2 regions of the Permianibacter fluminis genome follow, and region 1 is predicted to be linked to the other one. Evidence: predicted binding sites of a transcription regulator. Region 1 holds the regulator's gene; the other holds the start of a gene.

What was found. The regulator FliA, encoded in region 1, starts transcription of late flagellar genes. The targets are predictions, from matches to a motif close to CTAAAGTTTNNNNNNNNNNNGCCGNTAA.
Region 2: a site for FliA is predicted at 7,815-7,842, ahead of HPT27_RS09215 (flagellar protein MotY). Genes of this name have one in related genera too.

The regions. Positions count from the first base shown of each region.
Region 1 covers NZ_JABMEG010000001.1:3,069,544-3,084,005, forward strand. The annotation lists gene HPT27_RS13335 (DUF2802 domain-containing protein) at 1-190, opposite strand, end outside; gene HPT27_RS13340 (chemotaxis protein CheW) at 201-683, opposite strand; gene HPT27_RS13345 (chemotaxis protein CheW) at 933-1,799, opposite strand; gene HPT27_RS13350 (ParA family protein) at 1,796-2,605, opposite strand; gene motD (flagellar motor protein MotD) at 2,645-3,739, opposite strand; gene HPT27_RS13360 (flagellar motor protein) at 3,771-4,517, opposite strand; gene HPT27_RS13365 (protein-glutamate methylesterase/protein-glutamine glutaminase) at 4,521-5,717, opposite strand; gene HPT27_RS13370 (chemotaxis protein CheA) at 5,730-8,048, opposite strand; gene HPT27_RS13375 (protein phosphatase CheZ) at 8,321-9,076, opposite strand; gene cheY (chemotaxis response regulator CheY) at 9,122-9,493, opposite strand; gene HPT27_RS13385 (RNA polymerase sigma factor FliA) at 9,560-10,261, opposite strand; gene HPT27_RS13390 (MinD/ParA family protein) at 10,291-11,136, opposite strand; gene flhF (flagellar biosynthesis protein FlhF) at 11,177-12,829, opposite strand; gene flhA (flagellar biosynthesis protein FlhA) at 12,870-14,462, opposite strand, start outside.
Region 2 covers NZ_JABMEG010000001.1:2,117,320-2,131,781, reverse strand. The annotation lists gene HPT27_RS09250 (transglutaminase-like cysteine peptidase) at 1-343, shown strand, start outside; gene HPT27_RS09245 (bifunctional diguanylate cyclase/phosphodiesterase) at 378-2,192, shown strand; gene HPT27_RS09240 (hypothetical protein) at 2,335-2,802, shown strand; gene HPT27_RS09235 (hypothetical protein) at 3,009-3,449, shown strand; gene HPT27_RS09230 (DUF3718 domain-containing protein) at 3,660-4,076, shown strand; gene HPT27_RS09225 (HAMP domain-containing methyl-accepting chemotaxis protein) at 4,235-6,217, opposite strand; gene gloA (lactoylglutathione lyase) at 6,366-6,776, opposite strand; gene HPT27_RS09215 (flagellar protein MotY) at 6,893-7,780, opposite strand; gene pyrC (dihydroorotase) at 8,061-9,092, shown strand; gene rnt (ribonuclease T) at 9,095-9,790, shown strand; gene HPT27_RS09200 (M48 family metallopeptidase) at 9,857-10,663, shown strand; gene HPT27_RS09195 (substrate-binding periplasmic protein) at 11,077-11,811, shown strand; gene HPT27_RS09190 (peroxiredoxin) at 11,884-12,489, opposite strand; gene HPT27_RS09185 (bacterioferritin-associated ferredoxin) at 12,801-12,992, shown strand; gene bfr (bacterioferritin) at 13,174-13,653, shown strand; gene HPT27_RS09175 (thiol-disulfide oxidoreductase DCC family protein) at 13,724-14,185, opposite strand; gene HPT27_RS09170 (DUF4166 domain-containing protein) at 14,182-14,462, opposite strand, start outside.

The sequences.
Region 1 (14,462 bases):
AGTCGCTTTGCAACTGCACCAACTTGCGGCCGACGATCTTGGCCGTTTCGGCCAACTGCTGGTGCTGGCTGCGCAATTCCTGAACGATTTGCTCGGTGTGCTTGACCCGGCGCCACAGCAGCAGGCACAGGCTGGCAAAAATCAGTGCCAGACCGCTGCTCAGAAACGCCACATACTGCAGCACATTCATGTTCGCGTTCTCAATGAGCAAAGCTCAGATCAGCCCATTCGCTGTCGCTGAGCAATTTGTTCAGATCAACCAGAATCAGCAACTCGCCATTGCGATTGGCGACGCCCTGAATAAATTTTGCGCTTTCATCATTACCGACATTCGGCGCCGACTCGATTTCCGAGCTGCGCAGATAAACCACTTCGGCAACACTGTCGACCAGAATGCCGATGACCTGACTGTCGGCCTCGATGATCACGATGCGGGTGTTATCGGTGACATCAATCGGCTGCAAACCAAAGCGCTGGCAGGTGTCAATGACGGTCACCACGTTGCCGCGCAGATTGATGATGCCGAGCACATAAATTGGCGCGCCCGGTACCGGTGCGATATCGGTATAGCGCAGCACTTCCTGGACTTGCATCACGTTGATGCCGTAGGTCTCGTTGCCAAGCCGGAACGTCACCCACTGCAGCACCGGATCTTCCTTTACCGAGCCGGTTGCCTTGGCCAGACGGGAACTCTCATTGTTCATGGGTACACCTTTCAAGTCTGTTTTCAGTCGGTCTGTTTGCTGCAAGTCTGTTTGTTGCAAATCGGTTTGTCGCCAATCTGTTTACCGCCAATGTGTTTGCATTGGCTCCGTTTTCAGTCGAGCTGGCCCCGGTAGCAAAACCAGAATCAGCCATCGGCTGACGCCAGTAAGAACAGCCAGCGTGCCAGTACTGGCTCAAGCATAGCCTGCTTTTGTCAAACGGGGCGCTCAGGCCGCATGCCGGCCCAGCTGCTCAAATGCATCAACCAGCGCCCGGGTATTGATCAGGGCGCAGCGGTCCTCCTTGATGATTCCCGCCAGCCACGGCCGCCGTGGATTGCTGTCATACCAGCTGACATCGTCCTGGCTCAGACTGCGCGTCGCACAGAGATCGGTGCAGGCCAAGCCCCATGGGCTGTCCCCTATCCGGATCACATAGCGGTAACCGTCGACCAGTTCCGGCCGGTACTTGTCACCGAGCAGATAGCGCCCGGTATCGACGACGTTGATGTTCTCCGGCTCATGCGGCAACAGGCCGAGAAACCAGTCGGCCCGCCCGACCAGCGGCGTCAGTGGCTTGTCCCGGCGCTGAATGCCACCGAGCAGATGCAGCGGCATGGCCAGCCGCAACTCATCGACCCGGAACACCAGAGTCGGGAAACTCGCCGGCAAGTCGGTTCGATACTGCTGGTTGGTATAAATGGCCGTCGCGGCCTCGGCGACGGCGCTGGCGACTGCCGAGACCGGATGCGGAATCGGCTCGGGCTGGCTGCTGACAGCTTCAACCGCCGGTTTGCTAACCGGTGCGGTGACCGTTTTTGTGATCGGAGCGGCTACCTGAGCTGCTATCGGAGCAACGACCGGAGCCGCAACTGGCGCCGCGATTGGCGCCGCCACGACGGCCACTGGCTTTTCCGAGACCTGGTCCAGCAACTGCTGCAAGCGCTGCCGGGCCGCCGGCAGGATTACGGGTTCAGCCACCGGCTCGGCATGCGGTAGCAGCGAGGCCGCCGGCGAGGCCAAAGGCAACGGCATCGGCGCCAGCAGCCGATCGAGATAATCGGCCAGAGCCTGTTCAGCGCGGTGTTTGCTCATGACGCCGCCTGACTGACCGGCGGCGCTTGCGATATCCGTTGGATTTGAATGATGTCGCGCATCAGCTGCGCATAGGCTTCCACCGCACGCGACTCCGGCGCGAACACATTCGGCGGCAGATGCGAGCGGCTGGCTTCGCGCAAACGGGTATCGACCGGCACCACGCCACGCCAGACCTTGTCACCGTGGCCATCACGCAGTTGCCGCAGGCATTGCACGGCGGCGCGGGTGCGCCGATCAAACATGGTCGGAATGATGCGATACGGAATCGGCAGTTTGCGCGAACGCTCGATCATCTGCAGCGTGCGCAGCATGCGCTCCAGTCCCTGCAGCGCCAGAAATTCGGTTTGCACCGGCATCAACAGGTAATCGCAGGCCGCCAGCGCATTGACCATCAAGACGCCGAGCACCGGCGGGCAATCGATCAATACGTTGTCATAATCGGCCTGCACCATCGCCAGCATGCGGGTGATGATGAGGCCCTGACCATCCTGGCCGGCGAGCAGTTTTTCCAGCGTCGCCATGGCAACCTGACCCGGAATGAATTGCAGGCCCGGCTGACCGGTGTCTTTCACGCATTGCAGAATCCGTTCACGGCTGAGCGAGCGGTGTTCGGTGAACAGATCAAAAATGCCGGGGTCATCGCCTTCCGGATTGGCGCCAAAATACGCCGTCAGCGAGGCATGCGGATCCAGATCGAGCAGCAGCACGCGCGCGCCTTTGCTCGCCAACAGACCACCCAACGACACCGAAGTCGTGGTCTTGCCGACGCCGCCTTTCTGGTTGGCTACCGCCCAAATCCGCACAGCCCACTCCCGTCATCATTCAATCGCATCCCGCGCCATTTATGGCTTGGGTTTCGGCGGTGCCGATTGCTGCTCCGGCACCGCTGCAGGTTCGTTGCGCTCCTTGCCGCGTATCAGCAAACCTCCGTTCGGCAAGCGCACCACATCCAGCGCTTCCGTTGGCTCCGCTTCGGTAGCGGTTGCCGCATTTGTCACCGGACTCGTCGTCGATGTCGTAGCCGGCGTTGACGTTGACGTCGCCGACTCCGACCTGCTCGCCGGATCGGCCGGCAAACGTTCGCCGCCTGCTGCCGGCGCGCCCTTGCCGCTGCTCTCGTCGCGGTGTTTGTCCGGTTCATGCAGCCGCGAAATCGCCAACACCACGCGCCGGTTGCGCGCCCGCCCTTCTGCCGTGTTGTTGCTGGCAATCGGGTTGAACTCGCCAAAACCCTCGACCGCCATCCGTGCCGGCGGGATACCAAAGCTTTGCAGCTTCCGTACCACCGCGACTGCACGGGCCGATGCCAATTCCCAGTTTGACGGAAACCGCTCGGTCTCAATGGCCTGATTGTCGGTGTAGCCGCGGATGCGCATCAGATTGCGACTGTCACGCAGCTTTTCTGCCAGCTCGGTCATGATGGGGTCAGCGGCTTTGCCGAGCACGTCGCTGCCACTTTCGAACAGCAAGCCGGAACGCATATCCACTTCAATCCAGTCCTGATTGCCGCGCAGCGCCACCATGCCGGCATCGATCAGCGGCTGCAGCGATTGCTCCAGCTCACCGTACAGCTGGGAAAATTCGCGCTTCTGTTGCTCGTTCGGCGCATTGGCGGCCGGCAAGCTGAGGTCTTCCTGCGCCGCCTGCTCGTCTTTTGGCGCCGTGACCGGCACCGCTTCCGGTTGGCCTTCCAGCAAACCCTCGCCGGTTGGTGTGGCCGATTGGCTCGCCTGCTCGGCAGGCTCAGCGGTGTTGGTGGGGGTACTTTCAAACGCCGACAGCAAGGAATCCGACAAGACCCGGTACTTGCCTTCATTGACCTGCGAAATGGAATACATCACGACAAAGAACGCGAACAACAAGGTGATGAAATCGGCGTAGGAAACCAGCCAGCGATGGGTGTTTTCGCCTTCTTCGTAACGGCGACGGCGGATCATGACGAGCTCGTATCAGGGCGCGGGGTAAACATCACGGCGGATTGACGAAACCGGCCAGCTTGTTCTCGATGACGCGCGGGTTCTCCCCTTCCGCGATCGCGACAATGCCTTCGATCAACATTTCCCGGTACTGGCTTTGCGCCAGCACCAGTGCCCGCAGCTTGTTGGCTACCGGCAGAAACAGCAGGTTGGCAAAACCGACCCCGTAGACAGTGGCAACAAACGCCACGGCAATGCCGCTGCCGAGCCGCGACGGGTCACTCAAGTTGCCCATCACCTGAATCAGCCCCATGACCGCGCCAACGATGCCGAGCGTCGGACAGTAACCGCCCATCGCTTCGAACACCCGCGCCGATTGCAGTTGCCGCTGCTCTTGCAATTCCAGATCGGTCAGCATGGCGCCGCGGATGCTTTCCGGCTCGCCGCCGTCCACCAACATGGCCAGCCCTTTGCGGGCAAAAATATCGTCTTCGCGATCCACCAGTTGCTCAAGTCCGAGCAAACCTTCCTTGCGCGCCGTCGCACTCCAGTTGACCAGGCGGCGCAAACCATCGGCAAACGGCAACACTGGCGGCCGGATCACCCAGCGCAGCATTTTGAACGCGTGCAAAAAGGTTTTCAGTGGCGTTTGCAACAGCGTGGCGCCGAGCGTGCCGCCGATCACGATCAGCAGCGCCGGACCGTTCATCAGCGCGCCCAGCTGACCGCCTTCCAGCAGCTGACCGACCAGCACCGCGATCAGTCCAAGCAGGAAACCTATCAGTGCCAGAGAATCCACCGTTCAGATCTCCGCCGCCAGCCGACGTCCGATTTCGGTCAGCGCGACCACCTGATGACTGATGCCGGCCGCAGCAACCGCTTGCGGCATGCCGTAAACGACGCAGCTCGCTTCGTCCTGCGACCAAATCGTGCTGCCTTTGTCACGCAACAAGCGCGAACCTTCACGACCGTCCGCACCCATGCCGGTCAGCACGACCGCCACCACATTGCCACCGAGCAAATTGGCCGCCGAACCAAACAGCACATCAACGCAAGGCGCGTACTGCAGCCGGGCGTCGGTTTCCCGAATGCGCACCCGTAGCTGCCCGCCTTGTCCTTCCAGCGTCATTTGTTTGCCACCCGGCGCCAGATAAACATGACCGGCTTGCAGGACATCGCCATCGGCGGCTTCCTTGACCCGGACATTGCACAAACCATCGAGTCGCTGGGCAAAGGCTGGCGTGAACGTGCCCGGCATATGCTGGGCAATGACAATCGGCACCGGAAAATTTTGTGGCAGTGGCGTCAGCACCTGCTGCAAGGCAACGGGACCGCCGGTGGAAGAACCGATCGCTACCAGTTTGGTGTTGCCGCGACGCAGTGTTTGTTTCGCCGGCTCAGGCCGAGCGCTGTCGGCTGCTGGTGTGGACCGTGCTGCCGGTGCTGGCGCACTGCCAGCACCCGTTGGCGCCGTGGCTGGCCGCCGCAACTCGGCAACCGGCGCCGGAGAACTGGAGGTTGATGAACCAGGCGTTGATGAACTGGAAGTCGCCGCCGGAGCCGGCGCAGCCGTGCGAAACGCGCCACCGCTGCGGCGCTGCTGTTGCAGGCCAATGGCTTTGACTTTTTCGCGCAGCAGATTGGCGGTATTGGACTGATTGCCCTGAACGTCTTCGTAACTTTTCAGCAGAAAATCGACGGCGCCGGCTGACATCGCATCCAGCGTCATGCGGGCGCCTTCATAGGTCAGCGATGACAGCATCAACACGGCGACCGATTGCTGGGCAACGATCTGTTTGGTCGCGGTGATGCCATCCATGACCGGCATCTCGACATCCATGGTGATGACATCGGGCTTCAGTTCAGCGGATTTCTTTACCGCTTCGAGACCATTGTTGGCCACCCCGACGACCTGGATGCCCGGATCCGATTTCAGAATCTCGACGACCCGCCGGCAGAAAAAATTGGAGTCATCAACTACCAGTACCCGCACAGCCATAATGAGCGCGCCTCACGCCGCACTGCGGCGCGCGTATTGTTTGAGCAATGCCGGCATATCCAGAATCAGGGCGATGCCACCATCCGAGGTAATCGTCGCACCGGCCATGCCCGGCGTACCCTGCAGGGATTTGCCCAAGGGTTTGATCACCACCTCCTGCTGGCCAATCAAGGCATCAACAACAAACCCGACGCGCTGCGAACCGATCTGGGCAATGACGACAAAACCTTCGCGACGTTTGGTGTTGCGCACGGCGCCGCGCACCAGCCACTCTTCCAGATGGAACAAGGGCAATGCCTTGCCACGCACCACGAGGGTCAACTGGCCATCAACCACGTTGGTCTTGGTCAGATCGAGATGGAAAATTTCGTTGACGCTGGCCAGCGGCAAAGCAAACACCTGCTTGTGCACGCTGACCATCAGGGTCGGCAGAATCGCCAGCGTCAGTGGCAGCTTGACTTGAATCAGACTGCCCTTGCCGACTTCCGACAACACCGACACCGAACCATTGAGTTGTGAGATGCGGGTTTTCACCACATCCATGCCGACACCGCGACCGGATATTTCCGAGACCTCGGCTTTGGTGGAAAAGCCCGCCATGAAAATCAGATTGAACGCTTCGACATCACTCAAGCGCTCGGCCTGATCTTGATCCATCAAGCCCTTTTCCACCGCTTTCCGACGCAGCATTGCCGGGTCCATGCCTTTGCCGTCATCGCGGATCTCGAGCAGGATGTGATCACCTTCCTGCGCTGCGGACAAAATGATCTTGCCGGTGCGATCCTTGCCGGATTTTTCGCGCTCATCCGGCATTTCAATGCCGTGATCCACCGCGTTGCGAACCAGGTGGACCAGCGGATCGGCCAGCGCCTCGACCATGTTCTTGTCGAGATCGGTTTCTTCGCCGATCAACTCCAGATTGATTTCTTTCTTGAGGCTGCGCGCCAGATCGCGCACGACCCGCGGGAACCGGCCGAACACTTTCTTGATCGGCTGCATCCGGGTCTGCATCACGGCGCCTTGCAGATCGGAGGTGACAACATCCAGATTCTGCACCGCCTTGCCCAAATCCTCGTTGCCAACCGCATTGGCCAACGTCAGCAACCGGTTGCGCACCAGCACAAGCTCGCCGACCAGATTCATGATGTCATCAAGGCGCTTGGTATCGACCCGGACGGTCGTCTCCGCTTGCGCCATGGCTTCGCCAGCTGCCGCCGGAGCGGCACCGGCAGCAGCCGTTGCTGTGGCAGCGGCGGGTGTTGCCGCTGCGGCGGCAGGTGCCGGAGCTGGTGTTGCTGCAGGTGCCCGCGCAGCGGGTGCGACTGGTGTCGGCGCTTTGCCTTTGCCGTGCAGCTGATCCAGCAAATCATCAAATTCGTTATCGGAAATGGTCTCGCCGGCTTTGCCAGCGGCCTTGCCAGCATCCGCCGATTTCGCGGCGCTCGCCTTGGCGGGTTTGTCTGCCGCTTTGGCAGCCGGTGCGGCCGGCTTTGCTGCGGGGGCCGCGGGTGCCGCGCCAGATTTTTTCTGCGCATCTAGCTGATCAAGCAGCTTGTCGAATTCGTCGTCCGAAATCGTGTCGCCGCCGGCAGCCGGTTTTGCGGCGGATGTTGTTGCGGATGTAGTTGCTGGCGTCGCTGTCGCCGCGACCACCGGCGCTTTGCCTTTGCCGTGCAGCGAATCGAGCAGCGCGTCGAATTCCTGATCCGAAATATCGCCAGAACCGGCACTTGCAGCCGGCGCCGTTGCCGCCGGCTTGCTTGCCGGTGCCGCGGCTTTGCTGCCCTGCAACTCGTCCAGCAGGCTTTCAAATTCGGCGTCGGTAATGTCACCGCTTGCCGCCGGTTTGGCCGCCGCAGCGGGTGCCGGAGCTGATGCCGCTACCGGCGCAGGTGCCGGTGCAGGCTCAGCCGCCGCGACCGGTGCCGCTTCGGCCGTCATTTTGCCTTCGGCACAGGCGTGCAGCGCTTCGAGAAAAGCCGGATCCGCAGGAACCGGTTCATTGCCGCCGCGCACTTCATCAAACATGCGGTTGACCACGTCCAGTACCTGCAGCACCTGGTCCATGATCTGGGCGTTGGCGCGCAGCTCTTGATTACGTAGCTTGTCAAAAATGTTTTCGCCGAGGTGGCACACTTCGACCAGCGCGGTCAGTTTCAGAAACCCGGCGCCACCTTTGACCGTATGAAAGCCGCGGAAGATCGCATTGAGCAACGGCAGATCATCCGGACTGCGCTCCAGCTTGACCAATTGCTCCGACAACAGCTCCAGAATCTCGCCGGCCTCGACCAGAAAGTCCTGGAGAATTTCCTCATCAGCATCAAGGGCCATCGTGTTCCGCCTGTAACCTGGAAATGGTGGTTGGACACTATGCAGAGTGCTTTCCGGCGCCGGTGAGACAAAGCGAAAGCCGCAACGAGGTTGAATTCCTCGTGAGGCGACTCTTTTGCAAAAAAAGCCGCAACGCTGTATCACCAAGTCCGGAAGGCGCTATGCATTGTGTAGCGACCGACCAACTCTCCAAACTTATTTGCAATCGTCGTGACTCAGAAAGTCAGACGCACATCTAACAATCACTTTGAGCGCCAATCGCCGTTTCCAGGTTAAAAGCCCAGACTGGATAACAGGGCATCGACATCGTCTTGCCCATGCACAGCATCCTGGCGCGTTTTGTCTATGATCGGGCCTTCCACACCCTTGGTCACTTCCGGTTTACCGGGTTCGCTCGCCGCTGACGCCATTTCGGTCATGCTGCCGAACATCTTGACCAACTCGACCAGACTGCCTTCGACGTCGTGCACCAGACTGATCACGCGCCGGATCACCTGTCCGGTCAGATCCTGATAATCCTGCGCCAGCATCACGTCATTGAGCGTGTGCTGGACATCGCTTAACTGCTTTTCCGTGCCTTCGAAATGCGCGACCAGATCGTCACACAGAATGCGGAATTCACCGGGCTGCATTTCCCGGCGCAGCAGCTTCTGCATCTTGCCGCGAAATTCGCTGGCTTGATGATTGAGCTGAGTCACCAGCGGCATGCAACGCTCGAGGCCATCCATGGTGCGGTTGGCCGCCTGCTCGGTCATCGTGATCACATAGTTGAGCCGCTCACGGGCATCCGGGATGTCGTGAGCGGCAAAACTGGTGATCTTGTTGTCGAGCTGAAAGCTGATCAGCGCTTCGTGCAATTGCCGGGTCAGCTTGCCGATTTCCGAAAACAGATTGACGTCCCGTTCACCGCGCATCTGGTCGAGCAATGACTGGGCGGCATCGTGTTGGCCCGACTCCAGCAATTGCACCAGCTCTTTGGCTTGTCCTAACACTTTCTGGCTCCACTGCTCATTATTGTCGGTGTCCATGCCACTGCTCCCGGGCTCAGCCACTGCTGCCGTGCCCCGCCGGGCTTAGCCAATCCGCTCGAAAATCTTGTTGATCTTTTCTTCCAGGGTTTGGGCGGTAAACGGTTTGACGATGTAACCATTGACGCCCGACTGCGCCGCTTCGACGATTTGTTCACGCTTGGCTTCAGCGGTCACCATCAACACCGGCAAGGTATTGAGATTGGGATCGGCGCGGACAGTCTTGAGCAAATCAATGCCCTGCATGCCCGGCATATTCCAGTCGGTGATCAGAAAGTCGAAGTTACCGTTCTGCAGCATCGGCAGTGCGGTAGCACCATCATCGGCTTCCGAGGTATTGGTGAACCCCAGATCGCGCAACAGGTTCTTGATGATGCGTCTCATGGTCGAGAAATCGTCGACGATGAGAATCTTCATGTTTTTGTCATACGCCATTAATCTGCCCTCAAATACTGAAAATTCTTATGCTGATACGACTTGGCGTCAGTTCCAGTCACGCAATTTGCCACGCAGCCGGGCCATGGCCTGGTTGCTGATCTGGCAGACCCGCGACTCGCTGACCCCCAAGACGGCCCCGATTTCCTTCAGGTTCATTTCCTCATCATAGTATAGCGCGAGTACCAGTCTCTCCCGCTCCGGCAGCTGGCTGATGGCAGCGGCCAAATCCTTGCGGAACGCCTCGTCATGAACCCCTTCCTGCGGACCGGCGAGATGAACCCCTTCCTGCTGCGCCAATAAATCGTCAGTCAGGCCGACATCATCAAAACCATAGACCGCCCCGCCGCTGCTGTCGGCCAGCAGCTGTTGAAATTCGTGCAGGCTGATCTGCATTTCCGCGGCGATTTCGGCATCGCGCGCATCCCGGCCAAGCCGCTGCTCAACCGCCTTGGTGGCCTCGGCAATGCGCCGGCCATTGCGATGGACCGAGCGCGGCAGCCAGTCGTTGCGACGCACCTCGTCCAGCATGGCGCCACGGATGCGGATGCCAACAAAGGTCTCAAAGCTGGCGCCCTTGCTGAAATCGTATTTGCGCGACGCCTCCAGCAAGCCGATCATGCCGGCCTGCATCAGGTCGTCGAGTTGCACATTTGCCGGCAAGCGAGCCAGCAAATGGTGGGCAATGCGTTTGACCAGTGGCGCGTACTGGTTAAGCAATTCCTCGGGGGATTGGGCAGTTTCGTACATGGCCTTCGCATAGTGGGCTGGTGCGTACATCAGCTACCCGTTTCTGACAGTGCCGCCTGGTTGGACATCTGCACCAGGCGCTCCATGAAAAATTCGATGTGGCCACCGGGCGTTTGCGGCAGGGGCCAGCTTTCCACTTTCTTGACCAGTTGCCGGTAGGCCAGCGCCGCCGGCGAACGCGGAAACGCATCGACCACCGGTCGCTGTTTGCGGATGGCCTTGCGCACGTTTTCGTCAAACGGAATGGCGCCGATGTAATCGAGCGTCACATCCAGATACTTGTCGGTGACCCGGGTCAGCTTGGCGTACAGATCGCGACCTTCCTGCGGACTGCGGACCATGTTGGCGAGCAGACGGAACCGCGCCATTTTGTGGTCGCGGTTCAGGATCTTCATCAGCGCATAGGCGTCGGTCAGCGAGGTCGGCTCGTCACAGACCACGAACAAGACATCCTGCGAAGCCTGGGTAAAACTGATCACGGTGTCGGAAATGCCGGCCGCGGTATCGATCAACAAATAATCAATCTGGTGGCCGATTTGGCTAAACGCCCGAATCAGTCCGGCGTGTTCGGCCGGGCTCAGCTGCGCCATGGCCTGGGTGCCACTGGAAGCCGGCACAATCTTGATGCCACCGGGGCCATCGAGCAGGATGTCCGGAATGTCGCATTCGCCGCTGATCACATGAGACAGATTGCGGCCGGCATGCAAACCGAGCATCACGTCGATGTTGGCCAGACCGAGGTCAGCATCCAGCACCATGACCGCATGGCCCTGCTCGGCCAGCGCGACCGCCAGATTGACCGTGACGCTGGTCTTGCCGACGCCGCCCTTTCCGCCGGTAACCGAAATCACCTTGACCGGCCGTGCCTGTATCATCCGCCGTAACCCCGAGGCCTGGTCCAGGCCCTGTTTGAAATCAAATGCCAGCATGGGCGGTCACCTTGGCTGGGTTGGCCGCCACCTGAGCCGCCAACCCCCGGCCGACCGGAAGTTCTTGCGCCATCAGCCATTCGTCCGGGCCGTCGCGGAATTGTTCGGCCAGCTTCAGCGCCCGGTCGACCAGTTGGGCACCGCGCAAGGACCGCAGATCCTCCGGCACCCGCTGGCCGTCACAGCTCGCCATCAGCGGCAGCCGGCTCTCCAGCAGTACCGTCAGGACCGCACCCAGCGACGTGGTTTCATCCAGTTTAGTCAAGATTGCGCCATGCACACGGCGCTGACCGAATTGCTTGACGCTTTCCTGCAAAATCGCCCGTTGTGCGGTCGCCGACAGCACCAGAACCTGTTTGACCGGGTAACGGGCGCTGGCCAGTGCGGCCAGTTGCTCGGCCAGTCGGGCATCGCGCTGGCTCATGCCGGCGGTGTCGATCAGGATCAGCCGGCGGTCGACAAAACTGTCGAGCGCGCTTTGCAAACTGGCGGCACTGTCGGCGGTGCGCACCGCGCAGCCAATCAATCGTGCATAGGTCGCCAGCTGATCGTGACCGGCAATACGGAAACTGTCGGTGCTAATCAGGGCAACGCTGCCGGCGCCGTGACGCAGGGCAAATCGCGCTGCCAGTTTGGCAATGGTCGTGGTCTTGCCAACGCCGGTGGCACCAACAAAGGCATAAATGCCGCCTTGATCGAGCATGGCGTCATCGCTGTTGACGATATCGCGGGCGATCGCCGCATAGGCCGTTGCCAACGCCTGTTCGACATCACGGCCTTCGGCACTGGCATACACCTCGCGCAGCCGCGGTGACAGCTCCAGCGCGGCCAACCGTTTGGTCAGCATCGCGCGCAGCGGCTGCCGCTGCTTCAAATCGCGCCAAGCGAGACCCTGCAATTGCTCCTGCATCAAACCGCGCAACTGCCGGACTTCTTCCTGCAGATCACGCAAGCCTGCCGGCGCGGCATTTGGACCCGGCCAATCGGCCTGCAAGTCTTGACGCTCATTGTGCTGAAGGCCGGCTTGCTGGCTGCGTGGCGCGTTTGGCATCTGATCAGTGTCAGCACCGTCCGGGCGGCGCGCTTTTTCGGCAGACGTCGCAGCGCGGGCAACCATCGCTTCGTGGTCAGCGTCGAACCGGGTCATACGCCGACTGGCAGCGGTCTTGGTCTGGCCTGCCGGTGCAGACTGAAATTTCCGACCGGCATCTTTTGCCGGCAGTTGGCGATTGCGTTCGGTGCGGCTACGCTCGCGCGGCGGCACGGCAACTTCGGCGGCGTGAGCATCGTCCGATGCTTGCGCGGATTGCCGCTCTGCCAACTCAAGAAAGGCTTCAAATGGTGTCTTCTTGCTGGTCGCTTGTGCCTTGTCAGCGGCTGGCGCACGCTTTGCTGCGGCCGGCGCAAGGGATTCGGTCATCGTTTCAGATGCCCCATCAGAGGACGCGCTATTGCGCGCATCAACGCTGCGCGGAACCGCTGTGCTCAACACCGACGGGTCGTAATCAATGGCGGCCAGCAACTCGACGCCACCGCCAATCCGGCGGCTCGACAAAATCGCCGCATCCGGGCCCAGCTCGCGGCTGACTTCAGCCAGCGCATTGCGCATGTCTTTGGCAAAAAAGCGGCGAATTTGCATGTTCCTGTACTCCATTAAACACTATGGCAAACGGCGGGCGTCAGCCCACTGTCGCGACAATTTTCACTTGCTTGTTTTCCGGAATTTCTTGATACGACAGCACGTGCATGCCGGGACTGACAAAGCGGGCAAAGCGCGCCAGTGTTGGCCGCAAACCGGGCGAAGTCAGCAATACCGAGGGTTGCCCGGACATCTCCTGACGCTGACCGGCATCAAGCAGGGATCGCTGCAACCGTTCGGCGAGACCCGGCTCGATGGCACCTTCATCGCCAGCAATCTGCAGTGATTTCTGCAGCAATTGCTCCAGTGACGGCTCCAGCGTAATCACCGGCAATTCCGCCGCCAAACCGTTGATGTTCTGCACGATCAGCCGAGCCAGCGCGACTCGGCAGGCGCCGGTCAACGCGACCGTATCCTGGGTGCGGCCGGCATGTTCGATCAGTGTTTCGGCGATGGTGCGCAAATCGCGGATCGGTACCTGTTCGCGCAGCAGGTTCTGCAGCACGCGCACGACAATCGACAGCGGCAGCGCCTGCGGCGTCAGTTGCTCAACGAGTTTCGGCGCCGATTTCGCCAGCTGCTTCAACAGCTGCTCGACTTCTTCATGGCCGAGCAATTCCGAGGCATGGGTTTGCAGAATCTGCGACAGATGCGTTGCGACCACGGTCGAGGCATCGACCACGGTATAGCCGAGCGCTTGCGCGTGCTCGCGGGTATTGCGATCGATCCAGACTGCAGGCAAACCGAACGCGGGATCTTTGGTGGTGGTGCCTTGCAGATCACCGAAGACCTGGCCGGGATTGATCGCCAGTTCGCGGTCGACAAAAATATCGGCTTCGCCGATGTTGACACCCATCAGCGTGATGCGATACCCGCTTGGCGGCAGATCCAGGTTGTCGCGGATGTGCACTGGCGGCACCAGAAATCCCAGATCCTGCGACAGCTTTTTCCGCACGCCTTTGATGCGGGCCATCAGCTTGCCGTCTTGCGCCTTATCGACCAACGGAATCAGACGATAACCCACTTCCAGCCCAATCGGATCCACCTGGGCAACATCATCCCAACCCAGTTCCTTGAGCTCGGGCGCGGTGGCGACCGGCGCCGGCTGCGCCGCCGCAACGCGCGCCATCAGCGCGGCTTGCGCGGCTTTTTTCTTGACCCTGCGCGCCAGCAAAACGCAGCCAACACCGAGGAACAAAAACGCCAGATGCGGCATGCCGGGCACCAGGCCCATCGTGATCAGGACATAACCGGTAATCTCCAGTGCCTTCGGCTCGCGGAACAGTTGCGACATCATCTGTGCCGCCATGTCCTGCGTACTGTTTTGCCGGGTCACCATGATGGCCGCCGAGGTCGACAGCAACAGCGCCGGAATTTGTGCGACCAAGCCATCGCCGATGGTCAGCAAGGCGTAGAAACGAGCGGCGTCGGCAAATGACAAATCGTGCTGCAAGGTGCCGATGGCGATGCCACCCAGCAGGTTGATGAACAGCACCAGAATGCCGGCGACGGCATCACCGCGGACAAACTTGGAAGCACCGTCCATTGCCCCGTAGAAATCGGCTTCCTGGGCCACTTCGGCACGCCGGGTACGGGCTTCATCCTGATTGATGAGGCCGGCATTCAGATCGGC
Region 2 (14,462 bases), 950 kb from region 1:
CATGACTTTGATTGCGTTAGGCGTGCCGGAAGCGCAGCTGCGCATCACCTACGTCAAGGCGGTCGAACTGAATCAGGCGCATATGGTGCTGACCTGGTATGAAAAGCCGGACGCCGAGCCGCTGGTGCTGGACAATCTGATCGGCGACATCCGGCCGGCTTCACAGCGTACCGATCTGGTGCCGGTTTACAGTTTCAACGGCGCCGATCTGTGGCTGGCCAAGGAACGCGGGGCCGGCCAGTTGGTGGGCAGCAGCGAGCGCATTTCACCGTGGCGTGAATTGCTCGCCCGCTTGGCCCGAGATTTCAAGAAGGCGCCATTCCTGGCGCCCGGCAAACCATGATGCGCTGGCGAGCACAGCGTTTGAGGATGGGTATATGTCATTGACTCGACGCCTGCAGATTTCGCTGGCGCTACTGCTGATGCTGGCGCTGGCGGCCAATCTCTGGCTGCAGGTGCAGCGCACCCGCGACTTTCTCGCGCTGCAGTTGCAAAGCCATGCCCAGGACACGGCAACCAGTCTGGCGCTGTCGATGGCGCCGGCGCTGGCCGCACATGACAACGTCACCGCTGAACGCATGATCGACGCGGTATTTGATCGCGGCTATTACCGGCAAATTCTCTGGCTCGATGTCAATGAGCAACCGGTCATCAAACGCGAAAGCACGGTGGCACCGGCGCAGATCCCGGCCTGGTTCAGTCGGGCGCTGCCGATTCAGGCGCCGCAAGCGGGTGCGCTGCTCAGTGGCGGCTGGAGTCAGCAAGGCAAACTGATGATCGAAAGCCACACCGGTTATGCCCAGCTGGCGTTGTGGCGCAGCTTTGTCGATTTGCTGTTTGGTTCGGCCATTGCGTTGATCGCACTGGGCATTCTGGTGGTGTATACCGTGCAGCGCTCGTTGGCGCCGCTGCACCGGATGGCGGATGCCGCGCATCAATTCGTCAGCCGGCGCGCGCCGATGCAATTGCCCTCCGCCGTTGTCCATGAACTGCAGCCGCTGGCGCTGGCACTCGGCCAGATGAGCGAGCAGGTTGCTGCGCAATTCAACGCCCAGGCCGGACAATTGCAGACGCTGCAAACGCAATTGCAGCACGACAGCGTCAGCCATTTGCCGAATCGTCTGGCACTGCTCGACGCGCTGAGCGAATTGGAGCACGCCCATCAAGCTTCGGTGGTGATTGGGCTGCGGCTGAGCAATCTTGGCAATGTCAATGCCGAACGCGGTTACGCCGGCACCAATGCGGCGTTGCTGACACTGGCCGAACATCTTGCTGCGGTGGCAAACCTGCGCTGGTTCCGCTTGTCCGGCAGTGAATTTTTGGCGTTGACGGACAGCAGCAACGCGTTCGGCACGAACGCACCCGGCTGGCTGAATTTGCCCGCGCCTTGGCAGGCCGTCGCGGTGCAATTGACCATCAGTGCAGACGTGCAACCCGGTGCAGTGCTGGCGCGTCTTGATGGCGCCCTGAACGAGGCGAGCCAACGTCAACTGAGCTGGTGGCCGCTGGCAGCCGCTGAAACCTTGCCGGCAGAAGCTTGGCGGCAACGGCTCAATGCTGCCATCGAAACGCCGGTGTTCCAGTTTTTGCCCGCAACAATTGAATCACTCAGCGCCCGCAGCCAACCGGCGGTGGAATGGCTGGCGCGGCTGCCGCAGCCGAATGCCGAAACACTTACTGCCGGTCAATTGCTGGCGCAGGCACGTCGGCTCGGTTTGGAAAATGCACTCGAAGGTGCGCTGTTGACCAGCTTGGCAAAACTGCCGCGCGACCATCGTCATTGGCACGTCAACATCAGCGCCCGTGCACTGACCGAGCCGGGCTTGCGGCAGCAACTCAGCAGCTTGGCCCGGCAGCAGAAAATCAGTCTGGAATTGAGCGAAAGCGAAGCGCTTGCGATCACCGATCTGAGTACGCTGTTGCGGCCACTGCGCAGCGAAGGTATCGGTTTTGGTCTGGATCAGGTCAGCTTGTCGGCAGGCTTGTTGACGGCACTGCCGCGCTGGCGGCCGGATTATCTGAAACTTGGTTTGGGTCTGGCCGGCGCCGGTCCCGACTCGGCGCTGCTCAGCAGTCTGACCCGATTGGCGCAAGCGTTGGATATCGCCGTACTGGTACCCGTTGCCCGTGACGACAATGCCGCTGCGTGGCAGAGCACCGGCGTGGATGGTCTGATGCGGCCGCCGGCATAGGCGATTCGGAAGATAAAACCGCCGCCTGAGAGAACTGTTTTAACTGCTGGCACTTTTCACGCTGCCGACTTTGGCTGGCAAGAGCGGCACGACCTAGACTGAAAACGGGTCGATGTACGACCGATCTCAGGAGGAGGTCGCCATGTTTTCCAGTCGCCATTTGTTTGCCGTCGGAACAGTGTTTGCAATCACGTTGATCAGTTTGCTCGGCAGTACCGTCCGTGCCGATGATCGTTATCAGCGCTATTTTCACGGTGCTTACCGTGCCTGCAGTGATCGCTTCCCACCTGACACCGTCAGTGCCAGTCTGGATTACGCCGCCGCCCGCGAAGATTGCTATGCCGACCAAGTTCGTCGCGCGCTGGCCATGTTGCCACCCGACAGTCCGCAGCTGATGGTCGGCGCGCTGCAGGCCGCGCCCGATTATGCCCACGTGACCTTCGATGCCGCCTTGGCTGCGGGAGTGGATCCTTACTTTGCAGTGACCGCCGCCACCCGCACCTTGCCCGATTACGATCGCACCTTTGCCAGCCGGGCCATTGCGCGTGGTGCCGACCCGAGTCAGGTGACCGAGGCGACCGCGGCCGGACATCGCTACGAAAAGCACTGAACGCCCAGAACAGAAGAATGACTCGGACATTTGTCCCGGTTTGCCAAAGCGCGCCGGCGCGGCATAGACTCGGCGGTACGGTTTGTCTGCTCAGTTGCTGAGCAATCCGTGTTGGCGTCGGCAACCGCCGTCAACGGCGCGTATTCGGCCGTTATGTCCGTCAGGGTTTTCCATCAAAAGATTCGTCACGTTAAGGAGAGAGCACCATGAAGCAAGGTCTTACTGCTGTCGTCGCTTGCTGCGGTTTGTGGTGTGGCATGGCGCTGGCCGGCGATACCGCCAGCAGCTACTTCGCCAATGCTTACAAAGAATGCGACAAGCTTTATCAGGCCGATCAAGCCGCGCCGTCCGCTTCGGGTCAGTTCTCGCGCGAAGCCTGCTACAGCTATCAGGTCCGGGTTGCGCTGGCCGACAACGCCGCGAACCGCAATGAGTATTTCGCCGCTGCGCTGAAGAGTGCGCCGGAATACGTCGCCCAAACCTTCGATGCTGCGCTTGATGCCGGCTTTGATCAGTACGAAGCCATCACGGTCGCCACTACCGCTTATCCGAAAGGTGAAGCCACCTATGCCCAGCGCGCCATTTCCTACGGCGCCGATCCGGCCATGGTGACCGAGGCAACTGCTGCCGGTTACAAGAAAAAATAACGAAGTCTTTTGAAATCAAAGACCTCCCGTTGCTATAACGCCGCCTCTCAGGCGGCGTTATTTTTTTGACAGAAACAGCCGGTTTTATTTCCAGATTTCACTAGCTGGCACAGCAGCTATACTTTGCCGCACGGCAGTACGTGAGCCCGTATTGAGAGCACGGGTCGCGCGTATCCCCTCCTGCCAACAGATCAACCATCGAGGCAAAAAATGAAGAAACGCCACCTGCTGCTCGCCCTGTTGCCCCTGCTGTCGGCTCCCGCCAGCAACGTCCAGGCGGCGGATGATGATTACGCCCGCCTGGCCGCCACGCTCTGTGACTTTGCCCGCGCCAATGACCGCACGCTGTTCCGGAAGAAAATCAAGGATGCGGATCTTCAGCTGCGCCGCGTTTATGGCGGCATTCTGTGCGGCAAGGAAGGGGCCTTCAACGGCGGTTCGCTGCTGCGCACCGCGATCGCCTTCAACGCCACCGACGTCACCGACTTCATTCTGAGCCAGGTCGGCAATGCCGCCGTCAGTGCGCCAGAGCACGATGGCAAAACCATTCTGCAATGGACTGAAGAGCAGGCCGCCAGTGATCCGGCCAAGAAGCCATTTATCGACATGCTGAAAGCGACCAACTGAGGCGCTGTCAGCAGCCAACAAAAAGCCCGCAGATGCGGGCTTTTTGTTGGCTTGCGTTTGCTTGGTTTGTATTGCGACTCAGCGCGGACGTACCTCGCCGAGCCACGATTGACTCGCCTGTATTGCTCGTTCTCGCAGCTCGCGCCACTTGACCGTCATCAGACCCGGAATTTCTGCACCATCTGCTGCAATGCCTCGGCCAGTCGCGCCAGCTCGCGCGCCGCCGCCCGGTTCTGCTCGGCGCCGCTGGAGGTTTGTTCCGACGCCGCCGAAATGGTCATCATGTTCTCGTGCATTTCATGGGTCACGGCGCTCTGCTCTTCGGCAGCGCTGGCAATCTGCGTGCTCATGTCGTTGATGACGCCCATGGCCTGGGTGATGCGCTCCAGCGACTCGCCGGCACGCGCGGTTTCGGTGACCGACGCTTCGGCCTCTTTCTGGCTGCGCGCCATGGTCTGCACCGCTTCACGGGCACCCAATTGCAGGCGTTCGATGGTTTGCTGAATTTCGGCCGTCGATTGCTGTGTGCGCGAGGCCAGCGTGCGCACTTCATCCGCCACCACGGCAAAACCGCGGCCTTGCTCGCCGGCGCGGGCCGCTTCAATGGCGGCATTCAACGCCAGCAAATTGGTCTGCTCGGCGATACCGCGAATGACATCCAGTACCGTGCCGATTTGCGCACTGAAAGCATCGAGCCGGTTGATGACTTCCACCGACTGCTGCACTTCGCCAGCCAGCCGGTTGATCGACTCCATGCTATGCCGCATCACGGCCTGGCCAGAGCTGGTTTCCTTTTCCGCATTGTGCACCTGGGTCAGCGTGCTGTTGGCGCTGCGCGCGACATCCTGTACGGTCGCGGTCATCTCGGTCATGGCAACGACCACTTGCTCGGTCTGGGCGCGCTGCTTGTCGATGGCATCGTGAGTGCTTTCGGAAATGCGCGCCGTTTGATCGGCGGCCGACGCCAGCGAATGGGCGGTACCGGAAATCTGCTGCAGCATGTTGCGCAATTGCGCGGTCAGCCGGTTGACTGACTCGGCCAGATGACCGAATTCGTCCTGACCTTCGACCGGAACCTGTACCGTCATGTCGCCATCGGCGACCCGCTCAATCACCTGCATGGTGTTGTTCAGCGGTTTGCGAATGCTCTGGGTCACCCAGAATGCGATCATCGCCGCGAAGGCCAACGCAATCACCGACGCCACGATGACGATCAGGCGGCTATAGCTGACCGCATTGTCGGCACTTTTCTTGGCGTTGTTCTTGAAGGCGTCGACCTCGGCCATTTCTTCGCGCAGTGCGGCCAACGCTTCGACCAATTGGGCCTCGGCTTCATCGAAGGCCGCTTTGGCCGCAGCGCCCTGCTCCAGTTGCTGCTGATAGATCGCCACGACACTGTTGGGGCCGCTGAGCAAGCCGCGGTAGCTGTGAATGCTGTCGAGCAGATCGCTGTCGGCACCCGCTGCCTTCAATTCCTTGCTGCGCTCATCAACCGACTCGGCAATCGCTTCCAGATCGCGCAGCACCGGTGCCAGCCGATTGACTTGGCGAATCGCCAACGCGTCAATGGCGCTGACGGTACCTTCGCGAATCAGCCGGTTCATTCGACCGGCAGCGGCGCGGATACTACCGCGACCGGTATCGGCCAGCTCGGCCAGCTCACCGTCGAGATCATCACCGCTTTCTTCAAAATTGGTGCGCTGCTTGGCGACTTTCAGCAACGCCGCGATTTCGGCTTCGTGGGCAGTGAAAATGCGCGGCGCCGTGCCAAGGTAGGCCTTGGCTTTATCATCGATGACTTGCAGGGCGGCGCTGATTTTCTTTTCGCCTTCGACCAGCTTGCCGAGCTCGGCGCGGCTGTCTTGATAGCTGCGCTCGGCCTGATCGTAAGCCGCGCGTGCAGCTTGCAGCTCTTCGGTGGTGCGGCCGTTGAAATGCTTGCCGAGTGCGCGCGAGGTTTCCAGCAAATCGGAATTGAGCTCGCCGCCCTTGATCACCATTGGAGCCGCGCGATCAGCAACGGCCGACAAATCGCTCTGGATTTTGGTCAGGCTGCCGATGCTGACAATGGCAATGACCAGCAGGAATGCACAGGTGACGGCAAAGCCGGCGCTAATGCGTTGGGTAACAGTCAGGTTCATGCCTTCGCCTCTTTGGGACAAGACTTCTCGGCACGCCGAATCCCTGGCACGCTTTGAACGATCTACAACGTCGGAGAGTGGTAATGATTGCTAGCTGGCGCTCGGTCAGACAAATCTAGCCCAGCGGTACAAATTTGCCAGTTTCGCGTCAATCGTTGCGGCGCTGGGCCGGCAACAGCTCAATGCGATAGCCATCCGGATCTTCGACAAAGGCCAGCACGGTGCTGCCGCCTTTCATCGGACCCGGCTCACGAACAATTTTGCCGCCAGCCGCACGGATGCGTTCGGCGGCGGCGTACACGTCATCAACGCCGATGGCCAGATGGCCGAAGGCGTTGCCGAGTTCGTAGTGATCGACGCCCCAGTTATGGGTCAGCTCGATCACGCTGCTGTCGCTCTCGTCACCGTAACCAACAAATGCCAGCGTGAAGCCTTTTTGGGGATCGGCGCTATCGGGGTAGTCGCGCCGGCGCAACAGCTTCATGCCAAGAATGTCCGTATAGAAATGCAGTGAGCGGTCCAGATCGCCCACCCGGATCATGGTATGCAGCAGTCGCATGCGAGGGCCGGAATTGGTCAAAAAACGGCCGGCCAATATACCCGAGTCCTGCCTGCCGGTCATGTGCCTAAATGCGTACCAATTGACCGGTCATGGCTGTTCAACGCTCCTCCGCCTTACCGGCTGATGGAAATCTGCACCCGCCGGTTTTTGGCGCGACCGTACTCGCTCTTGTTGTCCGCGGCCGGCTTGCGCTCGCCGTAAGTCACCGTCTGCACCCGCTTGGCATCGATGCCGGACTGCAGCAGGTAATCGCGTACGGCCTCGGCGCGCCGCTTGCCGAGCTGCTGGTTGAACCAGCGCCCACCCATGCTGTCGGTGTGGCCTTCGATGAGCATCAAATCGAGGGTTTTGTCGGCTTTCAGGTAGTCCCGGATCTGATTCAGCCGGGCCCGGGTCTGCGGGGTGAAATCGACCTTGTCATGTTCGAAATAGACCGTCGACTTGGCGATGTCGGCAAACGTGTACGGCAGCAGGCCGGCCAGGCAATCCTGGAATTTCTGGTTGGCGGCGGCAAAGCGTACCGCCGACACCCCAACCGCAACCGGGCTTTGATTGTCGCCATAACGGTCGGTGAAAAACGTCGGAAACCGGCCCTGGCCAAGCTCGGTCAGCAGCCGCCAGGCTGCGGCCTGCTTCAAGGCAACCAGCGTCCGGCCTTCGGTATACGGTGCAATGCCAAGCTCGGCGGCCGGCTCGCCCGTGGACCAGGCGGGCGGCAGCGAGCGCATGGTCACCGGGCCGGGCTGCAAGGGCAACGACCACTCACTCTGCAGTTCAAAACCGAGGTTGCGCTGGCCATTGCTGGCGAAGAAATAGGCGCGGCCGAAGCCGGGGATGTCGTGGCTCAGGGTGCAACGCAGCGCCGAACGCGTGGTCTTCCAGCCGGATTGCTCGATATCGGCTTCATAGCGCAGCAGCTCGGCGCTGACGCTGGCGCTGAGCAGGCCGGCAATGGCGATCAGCCCGAGCGGGAGTGATGTTTTCCGGAACATGCTCATCATGAGCCCTGCCATTGCCGAGACGATTCTTCCGGATTTATCGGCTGACCGTGCCGATTCTTGAGCGGCAGGTATAATTGCCGGCCACTTGCCCGATTCCGCTTTCCGAGTCTGTCCCGAGCATGAGCCTGCGACTGCTCCGCCCCGATGCTTGGTGCCGGCACCGGCGTCAGCTTGGCGCGCGATTGACCCGCTTGCAGGCAAAACATGCTCAGGCCGTAAACGGCAACCGTTTCCCGATCGGTCGGTTCGCGCCTGCCACCCATATGAGTCTGACCCAACCATGAGTTTACGATTGCTCCGCCCCGATGATTGGCACCTGCACCTGCGTGACGGTGCCAAATTGACCAGCACGGTCGCGCACACCGCGAATCAGTTTGGTCGCGCACTGGTGATGCCGAACCTGAAGCCACCGGTGATCACGCTGGCGCAAGCCGCCGGTTACCGTGAACGCATTCTGGCGGCACGACCGGCCGGCAATCGCTTTGAACCGCTGATGGCCTTGTACCTGACCGACAACAGCGATGCCAAGGAAGTGGCCGCGGTCAAACAAAGCGATTTCGCCCTTGCCTACAAACTGTATCCGGCTGGCGCCACCACCAACTCCGATGCCGGCGTCACCGGCATCGAAAAAGTCTATGGTGTGCTGGCAGAAATGGAAAAGCACGGCGTGCCGCTGTGCGTGCACGGCGAGGAAACCGATCACCACGTCGACATTTTTGATCGGGAAAAAGTTTTTATCGATCGCACCCTGATCCCGACCCTGAAACGCTTTCCCGGTTTGAAAGTGGTGTTCGAACACATCACCACCAAGGATGCCGCCGAATTTGTCCGCGACAGCGAGCATCAGGTCGCTGCGACCATCACCGCCCACCATCTGCTGTACAACCGCAACGCGATTTTTCAGGGCGGCATCCGGCCGCACTATTACTGTTTGCCGGTGCTCAAGCGCGAGCACCATCGCGCGGCACTGCTCGACGCCGCCACCAGCGGCAATGCCCGGTTCTTCCTTGGCACCGACAGCGCACCGCATGCCGTTCACACCAAGGAAGCCAGCTGCGGCTGCGCCGGCTGTTACACCGCGCATGCCGCAGTCGAGCTGTACGCCGAAGCGTTTGCCAGTGTTGGCAAGCTGGATCGGCTGGAAGGCTTTTCCAGCCTGTTTGGCAGTGACTGGTATGGCGTCGCCCGGCCAACCGAATACGTGCATCTGCATCAGGAGGAATGGCAGGTTCCAGCGCGTTATGCCTTTGGCAGTGACGAGATTGTGCCGCTGCGCGCCGGTGAAGCGCTGCGCTACAAGCTGGTGGGCTGAGCGTGAGCGACTCCTATCAGGCAAATCCGACAACTTTTTCGCTGGCCAAGCGCTTTCGCGGTTTCTATCCCGTCATCGTCGACGTGGAAACCGGCGGCTTCAATGCCCGCACCGATGCCCTGCTCGAAATCGCCGCCACGCTGATTGAAATCGATCCAGTCACCGGCGCGGTGCAGCGCGGTGACAGCGTGCACTGCCATGTCGAACCGTTTGTCGGCGCCAATATCGAAGCGGCCGCGCTTGCCTTCACCGGAATCGATCCGACGCATCCGTTCCGCTTTGCCGTGAGCGAAAAAGAGGCGCTGAATGAAATTTTCCACAAAGTGCGTGCGGCCCAGAAAAAACACGGTTGCCACCGCACGGTGCTGGTGGGCCACAACGCCTGGTTCGATCTGGCGTTTCTGAATGCCGCCATCGAGCGTACCAGCATCAAGCGCAGCCCGTTTCATCCGTTCACCAGTTTCGATACCGCCACGCTGGCCGGTCTCGCTTACGGGCAAACGGTACTGGCCAAAGCCTGCGCCCACGCTGGCATTGAGTTCGATGGCAACGAAGCGCATTCGGCCGTGTACGATGCCGAACGCACCGCGGATTTGTTTTGCGGCATCATCAATCGCTGGCAGGATCTGGGCGGCTGGCCGCCGCTGGGCGGCATGGCCGCCGAAGAGGAAGAAAAAGTCGAAGGCAGTTGCGACTGACATTCGTCAGCCCGCAATTCAAAGCCGAATGAGCTACACCATTCATCCGTTCAAGGAGACAGATTCATGCGTATCGCCGTGGTATTGCTGCTGGCTGCACTCAGCACCGCCTGCGCCGTCAACCCGGTAACCGGTCGCCGGCAACTGATGCTGGTATCGGAGCAGCAGGCAATCAGCGATTCCAAGGAAGCCTACGTGGCCGAAATGACGCAGCTTGGCCAGAAAGGCAAATTGAGTCAGGACAAGGCGCTGATCAAACGGGTCGAAGCCATCACCGGCAAATTGGTGGCGCAGGCAATCAAGTTCCGGCCGGAAACGGAAAGCTGGGAATGGAGTGTCAAGGTCATCGCCGAACCGGAAACGGTCAATGCGTTTTGCATGGCCGGTGGCCGCATGGCGATGTACACCGGTCTGATCGAAAAACTGGACGCCAGCGATGACGAAATCGCCCAAGTGATGGGCCACGAAATCGGCCACGCACTGTCCAATCACACGGCTGAAAAGATGTCGGTAGCAATGGCGACAAGCACCGGCGTTGCCCTGCTCGGCGTCGCCCAGCGCGACAATCCGCTGGCCGTGTCCGCTGGCGCAATGGCTGCCGCGGTGGCAGTGCAACTGCCCAACAGCCGCACTGCTGAAAGTGAAGCCGACACCATCGGCATCGAGCTGGCCGCGAAAGCCGGCTACGATCCACGCGCCGCTGTCACGCTGTGGAAGAAAATGGCCGAGGTCAGTGGCAGCAGCAACTTCGATTGGCTCAGCACCCACCCGGCGCCGGGCAAACGCCAGGATGCACTCGCCAAACTGGTGCCGAAAATGGAACCGTACTACCGCGACCCGGCACCACGACCGAGTTACACGCTGCGCAATTGATAGTCCGCGCGGAATAAAAAAAACGCCAGCCTCATGCTGGCGTTTTTTTCTTCCGCGCCCAGCCATTCAGCACAATAATTCCGGCGCCTTGTCGCTACGGATCAGGTTCTCTACTTAGACATACGTACTGACTTGAGTCTGGCGCGTCAATTTATCGTTGGGCTTTCAGGTCTCTGTGCGTCGATGGCGATCGCCGATTTGCCGCTGGCAGTTCTGATTGATTCAGCTATACCTGCACAGAGGCCAGCAGGTAGCGGCACCGGTTTGGCATGGCGGCGACCGTGCTCACTGCGCAGTTCGGGTGTAATCGTAGTGGTCGGTGTGAACGCGCCAGCTAAGCGGTAACGGCGTGTTGCCAGTGCCATGACAGCGATGCGAATGTGCTATCTGAAGATGTGGCTATCGGAGGCAGAATGCGCCATTCGCTTTTCTGGTTGCTCGGCTTGTGGTGCGGTCAGGCTGTCAGCGCCGAGCCTTTGCTGGTCGGCATCGAAGAACTCAACTACTTGCCGTACTATGCCTATCAAAACCAGCAATTCAGCGGCTTTGGCCATGACGTGCTGGAGGCGTTTGCTGCTGACAGCGGTCATACATTTCGGTATCGGGCATTGCCCATCAAGCGGCTGTACATTGAGTTTCTGGCCGACCATCTCGATTTCAAATTTCCTGACAATCCTTATTGGCTGGCAACAGAAAAGAACGGCATTGCGATCCAGTACAGTGAGCCGATCATTGAATTTACCGACGGCGTTCTGGTGCGACCAAACCGGGTCGGCAACGGTGTTGACACCCTGAAGATCATCGCCACCGTGCGCGGCTTTACCGCCTTCGATTACCTTGATCGCATCCGCGATGGCCGGGTCAAACTGAGTGAAATGGACACCCTGGAAGCGTTGACCAAAGCCACGCTCAGTGGCCGGGTCGATGGCAGTTATTTCAATGTGGTTGTAGCTGCCCGCCATCTGGCCAAAACCGAGCGGCAACCGGGCGCCTTGGTATACGACCCGTCACTGCCGCACACCGACTCGCACTACCATCTGTCCACCATCAGGCATGGCGACATCCTGGCCGAGTTCAATGCGTTTTTACGCAGTCATCCGGAACTGTTGGCTGAGCTGCGAAAAAAGTGGGAAATTCCCGCACCGTAAACCGCTCTGCAGCATAGGTAAAGGCAAAAAAAAGCCGCTCGAAAGCGGCTTTTTTTGTTTCGACAGCAAGACTTATAGCGACTTGCTTTCGCTCGCCAGGTACTTGGCGACACCTTCCGGCGACGCGGTCATGCCTTTCTTGCCTTTGCTCCAACCAGCCGGGCAAACCTCGCCATGCTCTTCGGTGAATTGCAGCGCGTCAATCATGCGCAGCATTTCGTCGATGTTGCGGCCGAGCGGCAGATCATTGACCACTTGGTGACGAACCACGCCTTTTTTGTCGATCAGGAACGAGCCACGGAACACCACGCCGGCATCCGGATGCTCAACATCGTAAGCGCGGCAAATGTCGTGCTTGACGTCAGCGATCAGCGGATAGCCAACCGGGCCGATGCCGCCCTTTTCAACCGGCGTATTGCGCCAGGCGTGGTGGCTGAACTGGCTGTCGATCGACACGCCGATGACTTCAACGCCACGGCTCTTGAATTCGCTCAGGCGGTGATCAAAGGCGATCAGTTCCGACGGGCAAACGAAGGTGAAATCGAGCGGGTAGAAAAATACCACGGCATATTTGCCTTCGATCGCTTGCTTGAAGTTGTAGCTGTCAACGATCTCGCCATTGCCGAGTACAGCAGCAGCGGTAAAGTCCGGCGCCGGACGACCTACCAATACACCCATGTTGTTCTCCTGAGGTTGTCGTGAAAATCGCTGTTATCAAAGCGGTGACCACTGCCGCCGCAGGTGACAGTGGTCGGGAAAGGGCGGTCATTATAGTGGGCGCTGCCCCACCATTTCCAAGTGCCGCACTGGGGCATTTTTTTGTACGTCCGCACAGTTTGCAGGCAAAACCGGCCTGCTGACCTGCGCTGCCGGACCCCTGCGGTCAGTCAGACGGTACGACGGCGCCAGTTTATGCGAATCAGAATCAATTGACATCAATTCTCATTTGCATACAATAACCACCATCCCGTCGCCGCAGGTCCACCGCCGTGTACGTATGTCTGTGCAAAGCCGTCACTGACCGCCAGATCCGCGAAGCCGTTGAGCAAGGCGCCAGCAGCATGCGGGATCTCGCCCGCGAACTGGGCGTTGCCACCCAATGCGGCAAATGCGGCTGCGATGCCCGCGAGCTGCTCAAATACTGCCTCGACGAGCTGCCGGATCACGTCAAAGCTGCCTGAGTCTCAATTCCGCTATCTCTTCGCATGGCGCCGCCCGCCAGCTGCATCGCTCGCCCAGCAATCCAGACTCTCATTTGCTTCAAGCACTTAGGCTTCGCGCCTGCATTGTCCAGACGCCGCCCCGGGTCTAGACTTCCGGCTCCAGCGCCGTGCCGGACGCATGCTCTCGGGAGATTCCGCCATGAAAGGCGACGTCAAAGTCATCGCTTTCCTGAACAAAGTGCTCGCCAACGAGCTGATCGCCATCAATCAATATTTCCTGCACGCCCGCATGTACAAAAACTGGGGCTACAAAGCGCTGGCCGATCACGAATACCACGAATCGATCGACGAGATGAAACACGCCGACAAACTGATCGAGCGCATTCTGTTTCTCGAAGGCCTGCCGAACCTGCAGGATCTCGGCAAGCTGTTGATCGGTGAAAATGTCGAAGAGATGATCAAATGCGATCTGAAGCTGGAACTGAAAGCGCTGCCCGCACTGAAAGAAGGCATCACCCATTGCGAGGCCGTGCATGACTTCGTCAGCCGCGACGTCCTGAAAGACATTTTGCACAGCGAAGAAGAACACATCGACTGGTTGGAAACCCAACAAAGCCTGATCAAGGAAATGGGCCTGCAGAATTATCTGCAATCGGCCGCGGGTGGCGTTGGCAGCTGAACCGCTGTCGATGAGCAAAAAAAAAGGACGCGTTGATGGCGTCCTTTTTTTTGCTCTGTCGTTTTGCCATTCAATCCAGAAATCGTTCAACCTCATCGGCCTGAGGAATCCGACACTGCTCCGTGCGACCAAACCAGCGATAGCGACGCTGTGCCACGGCGACATAGAGCGGATCCCGCAATCGTTCCGGTATCAGGCGCAACAGGCTCAGCAGCCGCCAACCAGCACCGAGCTGCCAGAGCACGCGCAATATGGCGTCGGTATGGCTGTAAACGCGTCCCTTACTGACAAGCAACATCGTTTCCGGATCCAGCGCCGAAAACCCGGCCTGTTCCAGTAGCTGTTGTCCGATCTTGGTCTGCACCGCCGCAAAGTGGAAGCGCTTGTTCTGGTCTCGGGCCAACAAAAAATTGACCCAACCATTGCAGAGTCGGCAGTGGCCATCAAATACGATGACTTGCGCCGGCAATCCGGAGATGGCAGCCCAATCATGGCCGGGCAAAGCGCTCGCTACCGCCGGTTGCCGACTCATGACGATGCCACCGTATTGTGTTCAAGATAACCGCGATAGTGAACCAGCAGTCCGATACCCGGCAGCTCGGCCCGGACATCAAAATGAAAGCGGCCATCCTGATCGTATTCACGTGCATGCACTATCGGGTGCCAGCGCTGCGCGATGGGCACACCAAGAATGAAGAACTCGCGCAGTCGTAGCTGCAAGCCGGCGTTGTCCGTCTCAATATCAAAAACAAACCGGGTCGGACCAACGCGCTCCATCAGCTGCGACTGATGCTGCCATTGCCGGGACC